Regions from separate parts of the Variovorax cryoconiti genome, predicted to be linked through region 2. Evidence: predicted binding sites of a transcription regulator. Region 2 holds the regulator's gene; the other holds the start of a gene.
The links. The regulator HrcA, encoded in region 2, represses chaperone genes, less so after heat shock. The targets are predictions, from matches to a motif close to TTAGCACTCNNNNNNNNNGAGTGCTAA.
Positions count from the first base shown of each region.

Region 1: ACSFA2_RS05975 (co-chaperone GroES) is a predicted target of HrcA. The motif match lies at 4,715-4,741, and genes of this name have one in related genera.

Region 1 covers NZ_JBPJZI010000002.1:261,412-267,987, reverse strand. The annotation lists gene ACSFA2_RS05990 (LysR family transcriptional regulator) at 1-119, shown strand, start outside; gene ACSFA2_RS05985 (di-heme oxidoreductase family protein) at 960-3,563, shown strand; gene ACSFA2_RS05980 (glycoside hydrolase family protein) at 3,744-4,595, shown strand; gene ACSFA2_RS05975 (co-chaperone GroES) at 4,823-5,113, shown strand; gene groL (chaperonin GroEL) at 5,143-6,576, shown strand, end outside.
Region 2 covers NZ_JBPJZI010000001.1:100,644-107,219, reverse strand. The annotation lists gene ACSFA2_RS00580 (PriCT-2 domain-containing protein) at 1-280, opposite strand, end outside; gene ACSFA2_RS00575 (helix-turn-helix transcriptional regulator) at 408-641, opposite strand; gene ACSFA2_RS00570 (helix-turn-helix transcriptional regulator) at 812-1,066, opposite strand; gene ACSFA2_RS00565 (hypothetical protein) at 1,412-2,386, opposite strand; tRNA gene ACSFA2_RS00560 (tRNA-Ile) at 2,561-2,637, opposite strand; gene hrcA (heat-inducible transcriptional repressor HrcA) at 2,678-3,685, opposite strand; gene ACSFA2_RS00550 (NAD kinase) at 3,714-4,613, shown strand; gene recN (DNA repair protein RecN) at 4,613-6,292, shown strand; gene rapZ (RNase adapter RapZ) at 6,289-6,576, shown strand, end outside.

The sequences.
Region 1 (6,576 bases), on a different contig from region 2:
CCTTGTTCCCTGATTGGCCGGATGAGCGCTTTCCACTGCACGCCTACTACCCCAGCAGACACCACGTTCCGGCCAAGACGCGGGCGCTGCTGGACTTCGTGGTCAGCCTGCTGCGGTGAGTTGGGGCCAGGCGACCCAGGCGAGGTGGTACTGGCTATCAGCTTGGTCGCTCTGTTTCCCGCGGCAGCGAGGCGCGCTGAGCGCTGAATGTCAGCTTCGGGGCGACGATTCAAATGTCTCAGAAGGGCGGTGGATTCAACCGGTCGATGCAACAGTCTGGCCGATCCTCTCCGCTGACGTGTGGAAGCCGAGGGGCTCTCTCAGCCGCTCAGTCAATCGACCCCGAGGCATTCGTGACTGGCCGCGGAGCGTCAAAGGTTTCCAATTTTCAGCCAATGTGAAGCGCCCGGCTGTACTTGACTTCACGCTCTGTCCATGGAGAGCGGCACAACTACCATCACTGCGTCAGCCGCGTGGCTGTGCTCTCGGCGATCTCGTCGTAGGCAGCACTGGCAGGCAGCCGGTACTGCTCGAGGCCGATCCAGGCCAATCGCATCGTGCCGCGCGTTCATGTCACTTGACACAAACCCGCTCGTTGAGCCCGAGTCCTCTCGCGGCACTGACTGTGCACAGACCAAGGCCAGACGGTTGCAGCGTAGGGCGGTTGCATGAGTGGTTTGTGCGCCATGGACGCACGTTGCTTGGTGCGTCAGGCACTCAGCAAGAGATTTAACGACAGTCGCGTGCCGAGAAACGTGCCATCAATGAGTGAGCGCGCGCTCAGGCGCAGCACCGCTCGCTTTGCAGATGCCGGCGATGCACTTCGCATATGCGTACCTCACTGCGCTTATCTGCGCGAGCGTCTTGGCAACTCCTCTAAAACCTCGTGAGGCGCGCTGTAACTATTTCAGATCGCCTCGCAAACCCAGCAACGTCGACGCCATCGACGAGGACATCCAGTGCGCCGCGTCGGCAGCGCGGTGTCGGCGCGACGCATCCGGCCCGTCACGGGACGGGACTTGTCAATTTCCGTCGCTGAAGTGACAAACCGCGTTCGTTTATCGTTGAATTTTTCTTATCACCAATCTGGCACGAAGGCTGCACCGTTTGTCAGCGAGGGGCGAAAGCCAGAAAAAAGTCGCGATCCGTGGGACAGCTCACTGGCGCGCGCACAACAAAACGAGGAACCCATCATGGATACCAAGAAGGCCGCAAAGGCCACGCGCCACCCATTCGGCAACCAGGTTGCCGCTGCAGGCCTGCTCGTGATCGTCGCCGCGGTGATCGCCGCCTGCGGCGGCGGTTCAGGCAGTTCTGCGGGCGGCAGCACGCCACCTCCTGTGGCGGGCACCCCTGCCGCTGATTCCCCTGGCGAGGTCGCGATTGACGAGCCCAGCAACATCGGAACGGATCGCGACGCGCCCAATCCAGTTCCGCCAACGCCAGCGCGGCCGCCCACGGTCGCCACGGCGGTCGACCCCAGCCTGGGCATCTCGAGCTACTACCCGCTGTTCGCGTTCGGCACGCCGATGACCGAGCAGCTTCAGTATCGCGAAGCCGATGGCACCCTGGTCACGCTGATGGGCATGCGCCCCACCGAACGCCATGCACGCGAACGCGGTGAGGACTGGAACGAGCCCGACAAGGCGCCGGGGCGTTACCTCACCTTCCCCTCGGCGTACTTTCAGAACCGCACCTACGGCATCGAGATCCGCGACCACGTTCCGGCGGGCAAGCAGCTCATCGAGATGACGCTGATCGTCAACGATGGCACCTTCGACGGGACCACCTTCAGCCTGTTCCGCAACAGCAATGACGAGGGCGTCCGCGACTACGGCTGGTCGCTCAATACCGGCTTCAACAATCCCAACCGGGGCGGAAAGCCGATCTGTACGGCGGGAAGCCGCGACTGCAAGATCGACTTCGACTCGTTCTGGGACGTGCCCAAGGGCCAGCCGCACCGAGCGCTCAAGATGGGCGACGTGATCGAGCTGGCGCCCGCGCAACGCATGGAGCGCTACGGCGACGGCATGCACGCGGGGGAGCCGACGCCCGAGAGCCTCAAGGGCAAGGCGGTGGTCGACGGCGCCGGCAGCCGCTACTACTCGTTCGAGCAGCTCTATGTCGTCGGCAAGGGGCTGGCACCGTGGTTCGGCGTGGCGCCACGCCTGAATTCCGCGCCGCTGCCCGACGACACGCTGCTGGGAGGAACGACCAGCCTGTCGTACAACTATTCGGAAGAGCCGATGCGCGTCTTCCAGCAGATGGCCAACAACATCGGCATCGTCAACGCCAAGCGCTTCGTGCAGGGCCGCCGCCTGTTCCACACCTCGTTCCTGGACGGCAAGCATTCGGAACATCCGAACGACAACCCTGTGTTCGCCGCGCATGTGGGCCAGCTCGGCCAGCGCTTCAACCAGGAGCGCTGCATTGCCTGCCACACGCTCAACGGCCGCAGCCCTGCACCGACCATCAACGCACGATTGGATGCGATGTCCGTGCTCACGGCGGCCGCCACGTCGACGGGTACGTCGCCTGTTCCTGATCCCACCTACGGCATGAATGTGCAGCAGCGCTCGCGCAACGCCGGGGACGCAGACTGGGCGGTGAGCGTGCAGTCATACACCACGACGCCCTATGTGCTACCCGACGGGGAGCGGGTCGATTTGCAGAAGCCGGTCTATGCCTTCAAGGGCGGCGCGCCGGCGCAGTACTCCGTGCGGCAGGCGGCTCAGATCGTCGGAACGGGCCTGGTCGAGGCACTGGACGAGTCGACCATCCTGGCGCTGGCCGACCCGACGGACGCCAACAGCGACGGCGTGCGCGGGCTGCCGAACTGGGTGGTGAATCCGGAGGATGGCAAGACCCACCTCGGTCGCTATGGCTGGAAGGCGTCGAAGGCGACATTGCGCCAGCAGGTCGGCGATGCACTGCTCAAGGACATCGGCGTCACGAGCCCGGTGTACCCGAAACCCGAATGCCAGAAACTGGATGCGAACTGCCATACCGCCGGCGGCGCCACGGCCATCTCGGCATCCGAACTGGAACGTCTGTCCGACTATCTGTCGCTTCTGGCCGTCCCGGCGCAGCGCAGCTTGCGCAGCGGCTTCCCGGCCGAGGCCCGCGTCTCGCCCGAACACGATGTGAACCCGACGCAGATCGCCCGCGGACAGGCGTTGTTTGCTCAAGCCCAGTGCATCGCCTGCCACACACCGCAGATGAAGACAGGCAACAACCATCCGTTCGCGGAACTCCGCAACCAGGTCATTCGCCCCTACTCCAACTTCCTGTTGCACGACATGGGTCCGGGCCTGGCCGACACGCTGGCAGAGGGCAAGGCATCCGCCAGCATGTGGCGCACGGCGCCGTTGTGGGGTCTGGGCTCACTGAACTACACACAGGGCAACACGCAAAGCGTGCGTTATCTGCACGATGGCCGGGCCCGGACGCTCATGGAAGCCATCTTGTGGCACGGTGGCGAAGCGGCAGGAAGTCGCTCGAGGTTCGAGGCATTGCCGAAGTCGGATCGTACGGACATCCTGGTCTTCCTGAACTCTCTTTGATCTGGCTCAAGAACTTGCGAAGGCTCCATGATTTCTGTACGTCCACGCACGTCGACGCGGCCGACTCCGCCTGCTCGTCGCCAGTTTCTTGCAGCGCTTGCGTCATCGGCCGCCGGCGTGGCACTCACCGCATGCGGCGGCGGCGGTGGCTCTGAGGGGGACACGACCGAGGCGGCACCCGTGGCCGGCAATCCCGCGATGCCCGGTGGCACAGCGCCAGAATCGTCGACGCCTGCTTCGGGTGCATCGCCCGTTGCCAAGAGCAACAAGCGGGGCATCGCTTATGACCTGGCTTCTGCAGAGGACCTGAACGCGCTCTCGCCAGGTGTCAGCTGGTGGTACGACTGGGGCTTGCGCCCGAACGCCGCGGCCCCTGCCGACTACCGTACGCGCTATGGCATCGATTTTCAGCCGATGCTGTGGAACGGAAATTTCGATGCGACGGAAGTCACGGCCTGGCTCCGATCACAGCCGGACATTCGCCACCTGCTGCTGCTGAACGAGCCCAACCTCACCGACCAGGCCAACCTGACGCCCTCGCAGGCCGCAGCACTGTGGCCACGCTACGAGGCCGTCGCAGCGGCCACGGGGGTGAAGCTGGTCGGGCCGGCGATCACGTGGGGCACGATGGCCGGCTACGCCGATCCCGTGGCGTGGCTCGATGCCTTCTACGCCGCCTACCGTTCGGCCAACGGCAGCCGCGATCCGCAGATCGACTACCTCGCCTTCCACTGGTACGACTACGGCCTCGGTGCCCAGCTCGACCGGCTGACGAAGTACGGCAAGCCCTTCTGGGTGACCGAGTTTGCGAACTGGCACAGCCAGGCCGACGGCGCGCAGATCGACACGGTGGCCAAGCAGCAGGCGCAGATGACCGAGATGGTTGCCACATGCGAGTCACGTTCCGACGTGTTTCGCTACGCGTGGTTCACGGGCCGATGGAGCAACGACGTGCACCACACCAGTCTGCTCGGCGCGAATGGCGTGTTGACCGAGCTGGGACAGCATTACCTTTCGCTGCCCTTCAACTGAGAGGTTTGCGTCGCGTTAGCACTTCGCCGAAGCCGACGCTGCCTGGAAGCGGCCCGACAACAGCTGAAAGAGCTCTCCATGGACCTGCCCCCTTGAAACCCACCCAAATGCCCGTATCATTAGCACTCGCCGAACCCGAGTGCTAACAACCCGGTTTCCAGGCGGTGGTGTACCGGCCCATGGCCTGTGCCCAAACCCAACCCCCGTTTCTATATCCAGGAGATGCAATGAAACTTCGTCCTTTGGCCGATCGCGTGATCGTCAAGCGTGTTGACAGTGAAACCAAGACCGCCTCTGGCATCGTCATCCCCGACGCAGCCGCCGAAAAGCCCGATCAAGGCGAAGTCCTGGCCGTCGGCCCGGGCAAGCGCAACGACAAAGGTGAACTCGCCGCGCTGACCGTCAAGGTTGGTGACCGCGTCCTGTTCGGCAAGTACTCGGGCCAGACCGTCAAGGTCGACGGCGACGAGCTGCTGGTCATGAAGGAAGACGACCTGTTCGCAGTCGTCGAGAAGTAATCAACCCATCCCATTCGGAGTAATTCAACATGGCAGCAAAAGACGTAGTCTTCGGCGGTGAAGCCCGCGCACGCATGGTCGAGGGTGTCAACATCCTGGCCAACGCAGTCAAAGTGACCCTGGGCCCCAAGGGCCGCAACGTGGTGCTCGAGCGTTCGTTCGGCGCCCCCACGGTGACCAAGGACGGTGTGTCCGTCGCCAAGGAAATCGAACTCAAGGACAAGCTCCAGAACATGGGCGCCCAGCTCGTGAAGGAAGTGGCCTCCAAGACTTCGGACAACGCCGGCGACGGCACCACGACCGCCACGGTCCTGGCCCAAGCCATCGTTCGCGAAGGCTTCAAGCTGGTGGCTGCCGGCATGAACCCGATGGACCTGAAGCGCGGCATCGACAAGGCTGTCACGGCCCTGGTCGCCGAGCTGAAGAAGGCATCGAAGCCCACCACGACGTCGAAGGAAATCGCACAAGTCGGCTCGATCTCGGCCAACAGCGACGAAACCATCGGCAAGCTCATCGCTGACGCGATGGACAAGGTCGGCAAGGAAGGCGTCATCACCGTCGAAGACGGCAAGTCGCTCGACAGCGAACTCGACGTCGTCGAAGGCATGCAGTTCGACCGCGGCTACCTGTCGCCGTACTTCATCAACAACCCGGAAAAGCAATCGGCGATTCTGGACAACCCCTTCGTGCTGCTCTACGACAAGAAGATCAGCAACATCCGTGACCTGCTCCCCGCACTGGAACAAGTCGCGAAGTCGGGCCGTCCGCTGCTGATCATTGCCGAAGAAGTCGAAGGCGAAGCCCTGGCGACGCTGGTGGTGAACACGATCCGCGGCATCCTGAAGGTCGTCGCCGTCAAGGCACCGGGCTTCGGCGACCGCCGCAAGGCCATGCTGGAAGACATCGCCATCCTGACGGGCGGCAAGGTCATCGCTGAAGAAGTCGGCCTGACGCTCGAAAAGGTGACCCTGGCCGACCTCGGCTCGGCTGCCCGCATCGAAGTCGGCAAGGAAAACACGATCATCATCGACGGCGCTGGCGCGGCCGGTGACATCGAAGCCCGTGTCAAGCAAGTGCGCGTGCAGATCGAAGAAGCTTCGAGCGACTACGACCGCGAAAAGCTGCAAGAGCGCGTGGCCAAGCTGGCCGGCGGTGTTGCCGTGATCAAGGTTGGCGCTGCCACCGAAGTCGAGATGAAGGAAAAGAAGGCTCGCGTCGAAGATGCACTGCACGCCACCCGCGCTGCCGTGGAAGAAGGCGTCGTGGCTGGTGGTGGTGTGGCACTGCTGCGCGCCAAGCAAGCTGTGGGCGAGTCGATCAAGGGCGACAACGCCGACCAGGACGCCGGCATCAAGCTGGTGCTCAAGGCCGTCGAAGCACCCCTGCGTGAAATCGTGAACAACGCCGGCGGCGAAGCCTCGGTGGTGGTGAACGCGGTGTTGGCCGGCAAGGGCAACTTCGGC
Region 2 (6,576 bases):
TGGCGAGGTCGACCACGTAGCCGAAGCCCTTGCCGCCGCCCTGCTTGAACGACTTCCACACATCGCGTGCCGTGGATGCCTTGTAGCTGTCGCCACCCGCCGACCACTCGTCGAAGATCGACCAGCCGGCCTCGCCGAGTTCATCGTGCACACCCATGCCGATGAAGACCCATTCGTCGCGTGGGCAGTTGGGCGACAAGAAGCTCAGCGCGACGCGTGCGCGCTCCAGGGCATCGGTGGACGCCGACCCTGCGGGCAGGTTGCATTCAAATTTGGTCATTGCGATCCTCTATTTTTCGAGGACGCTTGCTGGCCGCATGTCGCGACCATAAAATCGATGCACCTCTGTATCGATCTGCTGCAAGCATCCGTGAAGCCCCGCCCCAAAAGGTCGGGGCTTCGTTACTTCAGGTTATTGCTTGAGCCCTCGAGCGGAGCCATGCCAGCACATCGCCGGACCTGTACCTCAGCACTCTGGGCGACAGCTTCACCGGCCGCAGTTCACCGCGCTTCGCGAGCGTCCGCAGATGTGTCATGCGAAGGCCGGCGAGGGCGCAGACGGTCGCCGTGCGCAGCAGCGCATCGTCACAAGCGACTGCAGCGGCAAGTTCCGCCTGCAGCAGAGAGCTGGGTGTTGGCATCAATGCCTCCTTGGGTTTCGATGTCGCTATCGTTCTGTCACGACGCGATGCGCGGTAATGCGCGGCAACTTTTCTCGAAGTGCCCCGGGGCTTTCTGGAATGCGTCGCGCACGCATAAGCACACTGGCCCCATGAGGAGCTAGCGATCGACAAAAGATTTGCGAAGCTGCTTAGTGAGCCGTCGACTGATGCAGGAGGGCCTCGACCTCGTCGACGCGAATCCGCACGATGCCCGCGCTGATCTTGATGGGATGAAGCTGCCCGCGGGCGATGAGGTTGTAGACCGTTCCGCGGCTGCACTGAAGGCGGGCAGCCACGGCGGAGATCTTCATAAGCAGGCCCTGAGCTGGGGGCTGCGCGTGCGTCAGCGACGCGGATGATGCGACGGCGTTACCGGCGCCTTTGGTGCTTTGAGCAGATGGCATGAGTGGTCCTAGAAGTTCGCTTGCTTCGTTCCCATGCGGCTCGATAGAATGGACCCACAACATCCAGCAAATTTGTTGAGGCACACGCATCTCGATGCTTGCCGCGCAAGGCCCTCATTCCGGTGCTAGTAACACCAGATCGAGGGCCTTGTTGTTTACGAAGCAACAAGAGCGTACCTCTCAGCGCACGCCCGTCCACCTCGAGAGCGTGCGTGTCTCGGCCACCTTCACCCAAAACGGCGTCGAAATCGATTGGGTTGTGCGGCGAGGCCCTTACGGGACAAGGCTTTACGCGCGGTCTCCAGCGAAAAATTCAATGGTTGCGCTTGCGCGACAGTGAAGCCGTTACCGCGCAAATTGATCGTTCTTGCTCGCGCTGCCTGGTGAAGACGAGCGCGACGACGCCGGCGGCGCGGCCTGCAGATCGAGTTGCGCACGAAGTGCGCGCACGGCTTCAAGCTGCTCGCGCAGAAGCACTTCTTGCCGCTCGCGTGCGGCCACATCGACCTTGCGATCAGCTTCGCCGTCCGCCTTCTCGCGTTCCCGAATGTCGTAAGGAACCAAGAGGGATGCGACGAGTGCCATGACCGCGATCAAGACCGATGCGATCGACACCCACGTGGCCATCTTCGCCGACGCCTTGGCTTGCGCGACTTGCGCGCTCCAGGTCGGCAGCACCGTGTTCTTGATCAGATCGGCCACCGCCCGCGTGTTCTCCGCCATCTGTTCGATGTGGCGCGGGAATTCAGGCGGCTCGATCACGGGCAACTTGAAGTCGGAGTTCCTCGGGACGAACAAGTCCTGGTCCGCTTTCTTGGTCAGACCCGCCTCGAAGTCGGCGATAGCGGTCGCGGCCGTTTCTATTTCTTGAAAGGTCGAGGAGAGACGCGCATTCACCAGATCGTCGAGGCCCGAAAGCTTTCCGATCGAGTCCGCAGATTTGCGCATGCTGAGAACCTGATCACGCACTTCGGACCCCACTTGGGCAAGCGGGTCGACGCCCTCGCGTCGGGGAAGGTTCATGGCCCGGCCCACCGCAGCCGCCATTTCGTCGATGGTCGCCAGTCGGCCGACTTCATCCGCGCCCAGTGGCTGCGTTACCGAGTTCTTGTCGCGTGAGATGAGGAACCCGAGCACGTGCCGCCCGAGTTGCCCGTCGTCGGTCAAACCGGGGTCATCGACGAGGCGCCCAAAGTGATCCGAGTCGTTCACCACCATATTGCGGGCGTAGAGCACGCCACTCGTGGTCTGGATCTCCACCCTTGGCGCCAAGGCAAGAAGCTCCCTGAACGTTCTTGGTGGCTTCGGTTCATCGCTCATGGGCACCCTCCTCCTCATCGAATCGACGGGCCGCGGTGGCGCTGATGCGGCCAGGATGTAGCTCATCCCCGATAGCGACACGGATGGCTACACGCCAGCCAATTGATGCAGGTGCTGCACAGCACTCACTACTGGATTGATAGCGCGCTAATCATTGGTAGCGCGGCATGTGCGTGGTAGGCCGTGATGGGCTTGAACCATCGACCAACGGATTATGAGTCCGCTGCTCTAACCAACTGAGCTAACGGCCCACGCGCCGGGATTCTAGTGGGCGCACTCACCGGTCGCTCGTCAGGGCTTGCGATGGCTCAGCGCATTGGTCACCAGACGCGACGTGATGTCGACGATCTGGATCATGCGGTCGTAGGGCATGCGCGTGGGGCCGATCACGCCCAGCGTGCCGACCACCTGCCCATCCACTTCGTAGTTGGCGCTGACGATGGACAGCTCTTCGAAGGGCACCACCTGGCTTTCGCCGCCGATGAAGATGCGCACCCCTTCGGCCTTGCTCGACACGTCGAGCAACCGCATGAGCTGCGCCTTCTGTTCGAAGAGGTCGAAAGCGCGGCGCAGTTGCCCCATGTCGCTGGAGAAGTCGCTCACCGACAGCAGGTTGCGTTCGCCGGAAATCACGACGTCGTCCTGCGACTCGGTCATGACCTCGGAGCTGGCCTGCATCGCCGCTTGCATGAGCGACGCGATCTCGCTGCGCAGCTTCTCGACTTCGGACTGCAGCCGGTCGCGCACCTGCTCGATCGTGAGGCCGGCGTAGTGCGCGTTGATGTAGTTGGCGGCCTCGACCAGTTGCGATTGCGAGTAGTCGGATTCGGGAAAGATGACGCGGTTCTGCACGTCGCCGTCGGGCGAGACGATGATGACCAGCAGGCGACGGTCCGACAGCCGCAGGAACTCGATCTGCTTGAACACCGAGGTGCGACGCGGTGCCATCACCACGCCGACGAACTGCGAGAGGCTCGACAGCAGGTTTGCTGCGTTGGCGATCACCTTCTGCGGCTGGTCGGGCGGGAGGCTGGGTGCGGGCAACTGGTCGCGTTGCGCCGTGAGCATGGTGTCAACGAAGAGCCGGTAACCGCGCGCCGTCGGAATGCGTCCGGCGGACGTGTGCGGGCTGGTGATGAGCCCCAGCGCCTCGAGGTCCGACATGACGTTGCGGATGGTCGCGGGCGAGAGTTCGAGCCCCGATGCGCGCGAGAGCGTGCGTGACCCCACAGGCTGCCCCTCGGCGATGTAGCGCTCGACCAGCGTCTTGAGCAGCAACTTGGCACGGTCGTCCAGCATCGTCTGATTTTAGTGTTGTAATTTGTAGATGACCTCGCGCTTCCGGCATGTCGCCCTTATTGGCAAGTACCAGGCGTCCGGCCGACGGGCGTCGTCCGGCGCACCGGACGACCACATCATGGCGGAGATCGGTGCGTTTCTCGAATCGCAGGGCTGCGAGGTCTCGATCGAGCGCTCCACCGCCGACGAATTGCATGGCAGCCGCTACACGGCGTTGACGGTCGAAGAGATCGGCGAGCGCTGCGACCTGGGCCTGGTCGTCGGTGGCGACGGCACCATGCTGGGCATCGGGCGGCAGCTTGCGCCGTACGGCGTACCGCTGATCGGCATCAACCGCGGCCGGCTGGGTTTCATCACCGACATTCCCCTGGACAACTACCAGGCCACGCTGGTGCCGATGCTGTCCGGCGAATACGAGGAAGACCACCGCAGCCTGCTGCACGCACAGGTGATCCGCGAAGGCGCCTGCGTGTTCGACGCACTCGCGATGAACGACGTGGTGGTCAACCGCGGCGCGACCTCGGGCATGGTCGAGTTGCGCGTGTCGGTGGGGCGCCATTTCGTGGCAAACCAGCGCGCGGACGGGCTGATCATCGCGTCGCCCACCGGCTCGACCGCCTATTCGCTGTCGGCAGGCGGCCCGCTGATGCACCCGTCGATCCCGGGCTGGGTGCTGGTGCCGATCGCGCCGCACACCTTGTCGAACCGCCCCATTCTTCTGCCGGACGCCGACGAGATCTCGATCGAGCTGGTCTCCGGCCGCGACGCCAGCGCGAACTTCGACATGCAATCGCTCGCGTCGGTCGAGATCGGCGACCGCGTCGTGGTGCGCCGCTCCGACTACCGCGTGCGCTTCCTGCACCCCCGCGGCTGGAGCTACTTCGACACCTTGCGCAAGAAACTGCACTGGAACGAGGGAGGTTCCTGATGGCGCTGCGACGCATCGCGCTGCGCGACTTCGTGATCGTGCGCGCGCTCGACATCGACCTGTCCACGGGCTTCACCGTGCTGACCGGCGAGACCGGCGCCGGCAAGTCGATCCTCATCGACGCCTTGCAGCTCGCCCTGGGCAACCGCGCCGACGCCGGTGCCGTGCGCGAAGGTGCGGAGCGGCTCGACGTGAGCGCCGAGTTCGATGCCGACCCGGCCCTTGCCGGCTGGCTCGACGAAGGTGGCTTCGAGGCTGGTGATTCGATGCTGCTGCGCCGCACCGTCGACCTGCAGGGCCGCAGCCGCGGCTGGATCAACGGCAGCCCGGCCACCGCCACCCAGCTGCGCGAACTCGGCGACCACCTGCTCGACATCCACGGCCAGCACGCCTGGCAGAGCCTGACGCGGCCCGACGCCGTGCGCGGCCTGCTCGACGCCTACGCCGGCGTGCGCACCGATGCGCTCGACAGCGCTTGGCATGCGTGGCGCCAAGCCCAAGCGGCACTCGACGGCGCCCGCGCCTCACAGGATTCGCTCCAGCGCGAACGCGAACGCCTGCAATGGCAGATCGCCGAAGTCGCCAAGCTCGCACCCGGCGAGAACGAGTGGGAAGAGCTGTCGACGAACCACACGCGCGTGTCGAACGCACAGGCCTTGATCGACGCCGCCGAAGGCGCCCGCGCGGCGCTCGAAGACGACGACCAGGGCGGGCTCGTCGGCCTCAACCGGGCGCTCAGCCTGCTGCAGGGCTGCGAGCACATCGAACCCGAGTTCAAGACGCTGGCCGAGGTGCTGGCCTCCAGCATCGCGCAGGCGGCCGACGCGGCGCACTCGCTGCACGGCTACCTCCGCCATGCCGATGCCGAACCGCAGCATCTGGCCGAGCTCGACGAACGCATGGGGCTGTGGATGTCGCTTGCACGGCGCTACAAGCGAAGCCCTGACGAACTGCCCGCACTGTTCTCCGGCTGGCAGGCAGAACTGCAGGCGCTCGACGCGCAGAGCGACCTCGATGCGCTCGAACGCAGCGAGCAGGCGGCGCAGCAGGCCTACCTGAAGGAAGCGAAGGCGGTGGGCAAGCTGCGCAAGCAGGCCGCGCCGAAGCTCTCTCAATCGGTCACGCAGGCGATGCAGGGGCTCGGCATGCAGGGCGGCCGCTTCGAAGTGGCGCTGCAGGCTTTGCCGCAGCCCGGCCGCGCCGGACTGGAGGAAGTCGCCTTCCTGGTCAGCGGTCATCCGGGCAGCACACCCCGCCCCATCGGCAAGGTGGCCTCGGGCGGTGAGCTTTCGCGGGTTGCGCTGGCCCTCGCGGTCACGACGAGCGAGCTCGGCACCGCACAGACCCTGATCTTCGACGAGGTGGACGCCGGCGTCGGCGGTGCGGTGGCCGAGACGGTCGGCCGTCTGATGCAGCAATTGGGACGTGACCGCCAGGTGCTGGCCGTCACCCATCTGCCGCAGGTCGCGGCCTGTGCCGACCATCACCTGCTGGTGGCCAAGCGGCAGACCGCAGCGGACGGTGGCGTGACGCCGCGCACCGAGAGCGGCGTGTCCGCACTCGACGGCGACGCCCGCGCCCGCGAGGTCGCGCGCATGCTCGGCGGTGAACGTCCGTCGGCCACCTCGCTGGCGCATGCGCGCGAGATGCTCGGCGGACAGAGCGTGGGGGCCGAATGAGCGACGCGCCGCAAACCGCTGCAGCGGCCACGGCGGCTGACGGGCTCGCGCTCGTGCTGATCACCGGCATGTCCGGCTCTGGCAAGTCGGTCGCGCTGCATGCGCTCGAGGACGCGGGCTACTACTGCGTCGACAACCTCCCACCCGAGCTGCTCATGCCCTTCATTGCCTTGCAGCGTGAGCAAGGGGCGACGCACGTCGCCATCGCGATGGACGTGCGCAGCGGCGTGTCGCTGCCGATCGTGCCGCAGCAGCTCGAGACGCTGCGGCGCGAGGGCGTGGCG